One region of the Roseburia sp. AF42-8 genome, then DNA from elsewhere that is predicted to be linked to it. Evidence: riboswitches for the same ligand, from Rfam matches in the RefSeq annotation. Region 1 holds a riboswitch; the other holds the start of a gene.

What was found. Region 1 has a riboswitch for ZMP and ZTP ahead of DW059_RS10440 (IMP cyclohydrolase). Riboswitches for the same ligand answer to the same signal wherever they lie in the genome.
Region 2: it holds a riboswitch for ZMP and ZTP, as region 1 does, so the genes downstream of both, pflB (formate C-acetyltransferase) here and DW059_RS10440 (IMP cyclohydrolase) in region 1, are expected to answer to the same signal.

Annotation. Positions count from the first base shown of each region.
Region 1 is NZ_QTVB01000024.1:26,743-32,359, forward strand. Features, by position in the region: gene DW059_RS10435 (phosphoribosylaminoimidazolecarboxamide formyltransferase) at 473-1,651, opposite strand; gene DW059_RS10440 (IMP cyclohydrolase) at 1,691-2,404, opposite strand; ZMP/ZTP riboswitch at 2,540-2,620, opposite strand; gene DW059_RS10445 (glycosyltransferase family protein) at 2,697-3,593, opposite strand; gene DW059_RS15925 (hypothetical protein) at 3,728-3,889, opposite strand; gene DW059_RS10450 (PFL family protein) at 3,914-5,278, opposite strand; gene DW059_RS10455 (ACT domain-containing protein) at 5,383-5,617, opposite strand, start outside.
Region 2 is NZ_QTVB01000007.1:15,162-20,778, forward strand. Features, by position in the region: gene DW059_RS04600 (hypothetical protein) at 1-5, shown strand, start outside; gene DW059_RS04605 (type II CAAX endopeptidase family protein) at 2-865, opposite strand; gene DW059_RS04610 (transporter substrate-binding domain-containing protein) at 1,113-1,910, shown strand; gene DW059_RS04615 (amino acid ABC transporter permease) at 1,931-2,617, shown strand; gene DW059_RS04620 (amino acid ABC transporter ATP-binding protein) at 2,607-3,347, shown strand; ZMP/ZTP riboswitch at 3,431-3,510, shown strand; gene pflB (formate C-acetyltransferase) at 3,705-5,617, shown strand, end outside.

The DNA of each region.
Region 1 (5,617 bases):
TTGATTGTAAAAGGACATCTTAGTTCTTTTGCAGTAAAATTTCAGCAGTTCTTAGCAGTTTGTTTTTCTTGAATGTAAACTGTCTTTCCGTTGCTTTGACTGGATGTCTGCACTGTCCGTCGGGTACGGATGCTCTATAAAGCCTGCAAGGGGCACTGGGAATTTCGGATAATACATCACATTATCTGGCAACCGGCGCAAATTCACATCCATGTTCAAATGCGCCTCGCTGGCACATCCCTGTGCCAGCGTTGCCTGTTGCCAGACGAAATTCCAAGTGCCCCTAACAGCCTTTATTATGCATCCGTACTTCGACGAACCGTACAGACATCTTGTCAAACATTGGAAAGACTGTTTTTATCTCAAAAAGAAAAACAAACTGCTTAGTAACTGCGGAATTTTATAGCAGGAACTAAATGTCCTTTCACAAAACAAAATCTTATCTTTCAAATCCTATCTGATTTTCCAGCTCTTAGTGGTGGAACAGACGGATTCCGGTAAAGCTCATCACCATACCATATTTGTTACAGGTTTCGATTACATGGTCATCACGGATAGATCCGCCCGGCTGTGCTACATACTGCACGCCACTTCTGTGGGCGCGCTCGATGTTATCTCCAAATGGGAAGAACGCATCAGAGCCAAGAGATACTCCGGTATTCTTATCTAACCATGCACGTTTTTCTTCTGCCGTAAATACAGCAGGTCTGGTCTTAAATATCTTCTCCCATTCGCCATCTGCAAGTACGTCCATATAATCCTCGCCAATGTAAAGGTCGATTGCATTATCACGGTCAGCTCTGCGGATTTTATCTAAAAATGGCAGATTCAGTACCTGTGGAGACTGGCGTAACCACCAGTTATCTGCTTTGGAGCCTGCTAATCTGGTACAGTGGATACGGGACTGCTGTCCGGCACCAATACCGATTGCCTGTCCGTCTTTTACATAACATACGGAGTTAGACTGTGTATATTTTAAAGTAATCATGGAAATTGCCAGATCTCTCTTTGCTGATTCCGGCAGCTCTTTGTTTTCGGTTACAATATTGTCAAAGAAATGCTCGTCAATATTTAACTCATTTCTTCCCTGCTCAAAGGTAACGCCAAATACCTGTTTCCGCTCGATTGGGTCTGGAATATAGTCAGGATCAATTTCAATGACATTGTAATTGCCATTTTTCTTTGCTTTTAAAATTTCTAATGCGTCATCATCATAGCCCGGTGCAATGACTCCATCAGATACTTCTCTTTTAATTAAAAGTGCGGTTGCTTTATCACAGACATCAGAAAGAGAAATGAAATCTCCGAAAGAGGACATACGGTCAGCGCCTCTTGCTCTTGCATATGCATTGGCAATCGGTGTAAATTCTACATCCATGTCATCTACCCAGTAAATCTTACGCTCTACTTCAGAAAGTGGAAGTCCCACTGCTGCACCTGCCGGAGAAACATGTTTAAAAGAAGTGGCTGCCGGAAGTCCGGTTGCTTTCTTTAATTCTTTTACTAACTGCCAGCCATTGAATGCGTCTAAGAAGTTAATATAACCTGGTTTACCATTTAATACTTTGATTGGCAATTTGCCATTTTCCATGTAAATTCTGGATGGTTTCTGATTTGGGTTACAACCATATTTTAATTCTAATTCTTTCATTTTATTTTCCTCTCTCGCACGAATCTTATTCACAAAATCCTATTTGTTCTTGTTTACAATGCGGCTTTCATATTTTCCGGTTTCAATATCAATATATCTTACAAATAAGGATACCTTATTGTCTGCATTCAGGTTATTCCATACCAGCTCGGTAAATGCATCAATGTCATCTCCGATATCAACCAGTACCGGCTCGCCTTCAAAGCTTGGTAATGGATTGCCATCATTCATATAAGTATGAATGAAATGTCCTTCTCCTGCTACCGGATTCTCATAAGCAAATGTATAACGGTTGCAGGCATCCGGATTACCATTGTTGCTCTTTAAAATAGACATTGCATAATTGTATTTTCCATCTTCCACATGCATGATTCCGGAAATACGCGGTGTATAGTTAGGTGCGTCCGGCTCAAATTCTCTGGTTCTTAATGCCTGTTCGAAGGTCTGCTGTTTATCCATCAGTTCATAAATGGTATCTGTCTGGTCTCCATTGGTTACAATGGTCTTATTGCCCAGTACACGAACCGGTGCATAAATAATAAGACTTGGGTCACTTAATTTTGCAGGGTCAAATGCCTGGGTACGGATTCCTTCTCCATCCTCAACAAATACACGGTTACGGCTGTTCTCGCTTCTTCCCATGATAAAATAAGCAGTTACCGCATACTTTCCATTCTTCGACTTTCCAATTACAATTCCTCTTCCCGGATAAGTAGTGCTTCCAAGTTCTTCTGCTAATGAAGTCATCTTCATTTTTGTTCCTCCTTCTTACGCTCCATGTAATTTTTAAAGTTGCTGCAGCTTTCCGTCAAAGTCTCTTTCCCTTTCGAATTTTTCCTGTGACTTTTCCTGTTTGCATGCATAAAAAATACCGACACGTATCCCGAGCTTAACTGCCCAGACGGTCGGCTTCCTCAGGTCATACTTCATGTGGTTATTCCCACGGTTCCGTCAGTCATATGACCTGAATTTAGTAAAACATATTCCAAAACACTTGTCAAGGAATTCTTCCTCTAAGGACTCCCCTTCATAAGATTTTCTATTTCTATAAGAACTCTCTCAGACGTTCTGCACGGTTCGCCCAGGTATCTTCCTTAAGTGCCCGTTCATAAGAATATTCTATGATTTCTTTCATTTTCTTCGGATGTCCCAGCATGGATAATACCTGTTCCGGCAATGTATCCAGATGCTCTAACTCATAAAATGCCAGATCTTTTCCATCGCAGAAACGCTCCTTTAAATAAATGCTGCCATCTGTCAGGGATACTGCTTTATTTAACATGGCTGTAAAAATTCTGTCATGGGCTCCATCCTTAAACCACGGCATGGTATTCAATGCAAGCTTTGTATTCCGGATGATTTTTACGCATTCGGCAGAATCAATCTGTCTTCCGTTTAAAATAAGATTCTCCGGATGCTTTACCTTAAGATTCTCCCATCCTTTGCCAAAAACATGTACCCGTACTCCATTGTCTACCAATGTCCGCACCGTTTCTCCACGGAAATAAGTCCGGTTATACATATCCAAAAAAAGCATTCCTGCAAAGCATGCCATCAGCTCCCGCTCCGTTACTTCCGGAATCTCCCGGCGGACAAAATGCTCCATGGCAGAATCTAACGGCTCTGACGGATGCAGGCGGAGATAATTTAATATCTCATGATAGAAATCAATATATTCCTTCGTCTGGCTGGTAAAATGCTCTTCAATTGCCGGAAGATGCACATAGTTTGCGATAAAACCCACTTCATATTCCCGGTTCTCATATGGAATAAAATCTGTTGGGACTCGCTCTTCCCCATCCATCAGAAAATTCCCTGCCAATGGTAAAAAATGACAGGGAATCCCTTTATAAAACCGTTTCATATAAGAAATATGCTGACGGTCGATACAGAACACAGTCAGATTCGGAATTGTCTCATCAAGCTGCTTATGATAATACAACGGATGGTCCACAAGAATACAGTAGACCGGAATATTTCTGCTGGCAAAGACAGACTGAGACTCTGTCTCCAGCAGGAACTCCTCTCCGCTTAATCCGATAAAGTTAAAGGTAATGACTGCGGTCTCGCCACTTTTTAAAAGCGGCTTAATCGTTTCGTGTCAGCATATTCTGCCTGAATGTCGAAGAAGAAAATCTGATATCCCATCTTGCGAAATGACGCTGCCATCTCATGCGAAAAATAAGTTAATGTTTCTACGCCTCGTTCAAAAAACACAAGTTTACGGATATCACTCATTTTCTTTCTCCATTTCAAAAAATCCTAGTTCTTAAAGCTGTGAATTGGTGCAGGAATTCTTCCCCCACGGTTGATAAATGCATCACAGGAATACTGGTTTACCGGCATAATCGGTGCATAGCCGAATAATCCACCAAATTCTACAGTATCGCCTACTCCCTTTCCGATTACCGGAATCAGACGGGCTGCTGTAGTCTTCTGGTTAATCATTCCAAGTGCCATTTCATCTGCAATAATACCGGAAATGGTAGTTGCCTTGGTATCACCCGGAATTGCAATCATATCAAGACCTACGGAACATACACAGGTCATTGCTTCTAATTTTTCCAGTGTAATGGCATTTGCCTGTACTGCATTAATCATTCCCTGGTCTTCACTGACCGGAATAAATGCACCACTTAAACCACCAACATAAGAAGATGCCATTACGCCGCCCTTCTTAACCTGGTCATTTAAAAGAGCAAGGGCTGCTGTCGTTCCCGGTGCACCTGCATATTCAAGACCAATTTCACAAAGAATATCTGCTACACTGTCTCCGATTGCAGGAGTTGGTGCCAGAGATAAATCTACAATACCAAATGGAATATTTAAAATTCTCGACGCTTCCTGTGCTACAAGCTGACCTACACGGGTTACTTTAAATGCAGTCTTCTTAATAGTCTCACATAATACTTCAAAGTTCTCTCCACGGACTTTTTCCAGTGCAGTCTTTACAACACCCGGTCCGCTGACACCAACATTGATTACCGCATCTGCCTCTGTTACACCATGGAATGCGCCTGCCATAAACGGGTTGTCATCCGGTGCATTACAGAATACAACCAGTTTCATACAGTCTACAGAATCTCTGTCCTTAGACTGCTCTGCCACCTCTAAGAGAATCTCTCCCATTAATTTTACAGCATCCATGTTAATTCCGGTTTTTGTGGATGCAAGATTTACAGAACTGCAGACTCTTTCGGTACGGCAAAGTGCCATTGGAATAGAACGGATTAAAAGCTCATCTGCCTTTGTCATTCCCTTGGATACCAGTGCAGAATATCCACCAATTAGGTTTACTCCTACTGCTTTGGCTGCTGCATCCATAGTATCTGCGATGGTTGCAAAATCTTCCGGTGTCTTGCAGGCTGCCCCGCCAACCAGTGCAATTGGTGTAACGGAAATTCTTTTATTTACGATTGGAATTCCAAATTCCTGCTCAATCTGATTTCCTGCTGATACCAGATCCTTTGCCACTGTAGTAATTTTCTTATAAATGTTATCGTTTAACTTCTTTAAATCAGAATCAATACAATCCAAAAGACTGATTCCAATGGTAATGGTACGGACATCTAAGTTCTCATGCTCCACCATTTTATTGGTTTCGCTTACTTCCATTATATTAATCATTTTTTGTCTCCTATATTCTGCCTTTCTACGCAGCTCATTTCCTGTATTTTCATTGATACGCCTTAGTGACCTGCCAACAGCAGTTCCCTTTTATGTAAGTCGTATTAAATTCTGTGCATCATATCAAAGATTTCTTCTCTCTGACATTTGATGGTAACACCGATTTCCTCACCTAATTTTTCCAGTGCTGCAGAACACTCAGCAAATGGTGTTTTGGATGTATTTAAATCAACAATCATCATCATATTGAAGAATCCGTCAATGATAGTCTGTGAAATATCCAGTACATTGATATGCTGTTCTGATAAATAAGTACAAACTTTTGCGATAATTCCTACA
Region 2 (5,617 bases), on a different contig from region 1:
ATTAAGAATAATAAGAATTTTCAATTTTCGGATACTTTTTATTTACTCCAAAGAAAAAGAGGAACAGTCCTGCAACCAGTAGTCCTGCACCAACAAAGAACCACAGGAAGAAGAACGGAACGGTATCTGCTTTATACATAAACCAGTCCGGAGAGAAGGTTCCCCAGAGGTTAAAGAGGATATGGAAAAGCATGGAAGGATAAATGCTGCGGCTTTTCTCGCAGATAAATCCAAGAACAATTCCTACCACAAAAGCATAAACACCCTGAATCATATTCATATGGAACACACCAAAGAGCAGTGCCTGCAAGAGGTTAGCAACCCAGAAAGGCATTGCTCTTTTTGCATATTTCAAAGTCAGTCCACGGAAAATCAGTTCTTCACAGACAGGTCCAATCAGAACGGAATAGAGAACCAGAATCAGGGAAGGCTCATCCAGTCCCACCGATTCTACCAGGTTACTGTAATATTCCAGCCAGTGCGGGTTAATGGCTGCAGTAAAAGATACAATGTAATTGGTAATATACTGTAATCCTACTGCAGTAATAAGAATGCCGAAGATAACCGGAATATTAAATGGTTTCCGTACATTTTCCGGTTCTGTCTGCCGGAACTTTTTATAATACCAGTAGGCAAATATCACAAGGGCAACAGTACCGTAGGCTGCACTGACACCGGCATTAAAATTGGCGGTGGAAATAATATTTAAAAATGCATCCATACAGTCATCGATAGAAGTTGCCCCTTTGGTATAAAAACCACCCAGCAGGGCAAGCCCTACTGCCGGAATGGAGATAAGCTGCTGCAGGCCAAATGCCAGCAGAGCCGGAAGAAAACAGAACATAATTCTGCCAAATCGCTTCATGAAAAAACCTCCTCAAGTATCATCACTTTTCTTGGCACATTATAACAATTATGAAGCGAATATGCAAACTACTGAGGTACCGCCTGTTTAAAAATACATGGAAAAATGTATTTTTAAATGCAGATAAATACTCTCCGGGTACTTGTGAAATAGGCGGAATCATGCTATACTAGGCGTTATGTTGATATATTTTATGATGCTGTATGAAATATAAATTCACATAATTATAATCAGAGGAGGAATAAATATGAAGAACATGAAGAAATTTGCAGCACTTTTATTAACTGCAGCAATGACAGTAGCAATGGTAGGATGTGGCTCATCTGTAGCTGCAAACACGGTAAATTCCAAGGATGACCTTCCGGGAAAGAAAATCGGTGTTCAGCTTGGAACAACCGGAGATGCCGATGCAACAGCATATGAGGACGAAGGAAGCACCGTAGAGCGTTACAACAAAGGTTCTGATGCAATTCAGGCATTAAAGACCGGTAAAATTGATTGTGTAATCATCGACAAGCAGCCTGCAGAGGCATTTGTTGAGAAGAATGATGACTTGAAAATTTTAGATGATACCTTTGACGCAGAGGAATATGCAATCTGTATCGCAAAAGATAACACAGATTTAACAGACAAATTCAACAAAGCAATCGAAGAGTTAAAAGCAGATGGAACAATCGATACTATCATCAGCAACTATATTGGTGATGAAACAGGAGAGCATCCATATGAGACTCCGGAGGGAACAGAATATCCAAATGGAAAACTTACCATGGCAACCAATGCACAGTTTGAGCCATACGAATATTATGATGGTGACAATGTAGTTGGTATCGATGCAGACATCGCAAAAGCAATCTGTGACAAGCTTGGCTATGATTTAGAGATTGAAGATATGGAATTTGATGCAATCATCGCAGCAGTATCTTCCGGTAAAGCAGATTTTGGTGCAGCAGGAATGACTGTAACAGAAGACCGTCTTAAGAACATTGACTTTACAGATACTTATGCAACAGCAAGCCAGGTTATTGTAGTAAGAAATAAATAATCGGTATAGGAGGAAAGACCTTGAGCGATTTTTTAAGCAGCTTTCAACAGGATTTTATAGAGAAAGACAGATATCTTTATCTGTTACGTGGCCTTGGCAATACACTGCTTATTGCAGTGCTTGCAGTACTTCTGGGTATTGTGGTTGGATTTTTAGTCGCAATTATCCGTTCCACCCATGATAAACATGGTGGATTAAATGTTTTGAATTTTATATGTAAAGTGTATCTTACCATATGGCGTGGAACCCCTACGATGGTACAGCTTTTGATTATGTACTATATTATTCTGGTTGCACTCGATAATAAGATTGCAGTGGCTGTAATCGCTTTTGGTTTGAATTCGGCTGCCTATGTGGCAGAGATTGTACGTTCCGGAATCATGTCTGTAGACGAAGGACAGTTTGAAGCTGGACGAAGCCTCGGACTGAATTATTCGCAGACCATGCGTCTGATTATTCTGCCACAGGCATTTAAGAATGTACTTCCGGCACTGGCAAATGAGTTTATTACCTTACTGAAAGAGACTTCCATCAGTGGATATATTGCAATCCCGGATCTGACCAAGGGTGGCGATATCATCCGTAGCCAGACCTATGACCCGTTCTTACCATTGTTCGGTGTTGCAATTATCTACCTGATAATCGTTATGATTTTAACGGCTGGTGTACATAAACTGGAAACGAGGTTGAGAACAAATGAGCGATAAGAAGGTATTGATTGAAGTAAAGGATTTGTGTAAATCCTTTGGAAATGTAAATGTATTAAATGGTATCTCCACAGAAATCGCCCAGGGAGAGGTAGTAGCCATCATCGGACCATCCGGTTGTGGTAAATCTACATTCTTACGTTCCTTAAATCTTTTAGAGGAGCCGACTTCCGGTGTGATTACTTTTGAAGGAACAGATATCACGGATAAATCCGTAGACATCAACAAGATGCGTCAGAAGATTGGAATGGTATTCCAGCAGTTCAATCTGTTTCCAAATTATACCGTAAAAGGAAATATCATGCTGGCACCGGTTCAGACCGGACTTATGAATAAGGAAGAGGCATCTAAGCGTGCGGACGAGCTTTTGATGAGAGTCGGACTGTCTGATAAAGCAGATACCTATCCGGCAATGCTTTCCGGTGGACAGAAACAGCGTATTGCAATTGCAAGAGCACTGGCAATGAATCCGGATGTCATGTTATTTGACGAGCCGACTTCCGCACTGGATCCGGAAATGGTAGGAGAAGTCTTAGAGATTATGAAAGAACTGGCACAGGATGGCATGACCATGGTAGTAGTAACACACGAGATGGGATTTGCAAGAGAAGTGGCAAGCCGTGTCATGTTTATCAATGAAGGACAGATTCAGGAAGAGAATACACCGGCAGAATTCTTCGCCAATCCACAGAATCCGCGTCTTTGCGACTTCCTTTCCAAAGTATTGTAGGGAAAGAACAGATAAAACGGAAAAAATAGTTGATAAAAAGTTTTCATAAGCTATTGCAATCAGAAAAGAAATAGTCTATGATAAAACCGTTATATGACTGACGGATAAGTGGAAAAACCACATGAAGTATAACGAAAACGAGCCGACCGTCTGGGCGATGAACCTGGAGGACCGGCTCGTTTTTTTTTGTATGTTATTTTGAACACCAAAAGATATTGACAAAAAAATAACAGTCAGTATATACTAACTACAGTTAAACAAGACTAATTCAAACCAATGAATAAAAAGTCTGTTGACAGTAAATTTAGTAACCATTCAGTGTTCATACTGAATACATTTTTTTAGGAGGATATCGCAATGATAGAAATGAAAGAGTGGGATGGATTCGAAGGACGTCTCTGGAAAGAAGAAATCAATGTTCGTCAGTTCATTCAGGACAACTACACTCCATATGATGGAGATGAGAGCTTTTTAGCTGAGCCGACAGATGCAACCAACAAGCTGTGGGATGCACTTCAGAAATTACAGAAAGAAGAGCGTGCCAAGGGTGGCGTTCTTGATATGGAGACAGAGGTTGTAACCGGAATTACAGCATATGGTCCGGGATATATCGATGAAAGCTTAAAAGATTTAGAGCAGGTAGTTGGTCTTCAGACTGACAAACCATTAAAGAGAGCATTCATGCCATATGGTGGAATCAAGATGGCTGTTCAGGCTTGTGAGACCTACGGCTATGAGGTAAATGATAAATTAAAAGAAATTTTCACCAAATATCATAAGACACACAATACAGCAGTATTTGACGCTTATACACCGGAAATGATGAAGGTCCGTCATGCTAAGATTTTAACAGGTCTTCCGGATACCTACGGTCGTGGACGTATTGTAGGTGATTACCGCCGTGTGGCATTATACGGACTGGATTACTTAATCGCTGAGAAGAAGAAAGACAAAGCAAACTGCGGATGCGGACAGATGACAGATGATGTCATCCGTTTAAGAGAAGAAATCGCAGAGCAGATTAAATGTCTGGAAGATATGAAGAAACTGGCTGAGATTTACGGATATGACATTTCAAGACCTGCAACCAATGCAAAAGAGGCTGTCCAGTGGTTATACTTCGGATACCTTGCAGCAATCAAGACACAGAACGGTGCAGCAATGTCAGTAGGACGTGTTTCTACTTTCCTTGATATTTATATTAAGAGAGATATGGATAAGGGAATCCTTACCGAGCAGCAGGCTCAGGAGCTGATTGACCATTTCACAATGAAACTTCGTATGGTAAAATTCGCACGTATTCCTTCTTACAACCAGTTATTCTCCGGTGACCCTGTATGGGCAACCCTTGATGTAGCAGGAACAGGTGTAGACGGACGTTCCATGGTAACCAGGACAGACTTCCGTTTCCTTCATACTTTAGAGAATATGGGACCGGCACCAGAACCAAACCTTACTGTATTCTATTCATCCAGACTGCCACAGACCTTCCGTGATTATGCAGCACGTATCTCGATTGAAACAAGCTCAATCCAGTATGAGAATGATGATGCAATGAAACCGGTATGGGGCGATGATTATGCAATCTGCTGCTGTGTATCTGCTACACAGACAGGTAAAGAGATGCAGTTCTTCGGCGCTCGTGCAAACCTTGCAAAATGTCTGCTTTACGCAATCAATGGTGGTGTTGATGAGAAATCAGGCGAGCAGGTAGGACCAAATTACGCACCAATTACAGCTGAATATCTTGACTATGATGAAGTAATGGCAAAATATGACAAGATGATGGACTGGTTAGTAGACATCTATGTAAATACACTGAACCTGATTCAGTATATGCATGATAAATATTACTATGAAGCAGCAGAGCTTTCTCTGATGGATACCGACTTAAAGAGAACCTTTGCAACCGGTATTGCAGGATTTTCACATGTTATCGATTCTCTTTCTGCAATCAAATATGCAAAAGTAAAAGTCGTACGTGATGAGAACGGACTTGCAAAAGACTTCGAAATCGAAGGAGACTTCCCGAAGTACGGAAATGATGATGACCGTGCAGATGAAATCGGAGTATGGCTGCTTAAGACTTTCATGGATAAATTAAAGAAACATCATACTTATCGTGATTCTGAGCCTACAACTTCTATCCTTACCATTACTTCTAACGTAGTATATGGTAAAGCAACCGGAGCTATGCCGGATGGACGTAAAGCCGGCGAACCACTTTCACCGGGAGCTAACCCATCTTACGGTGCAGAGCAGAACGGACT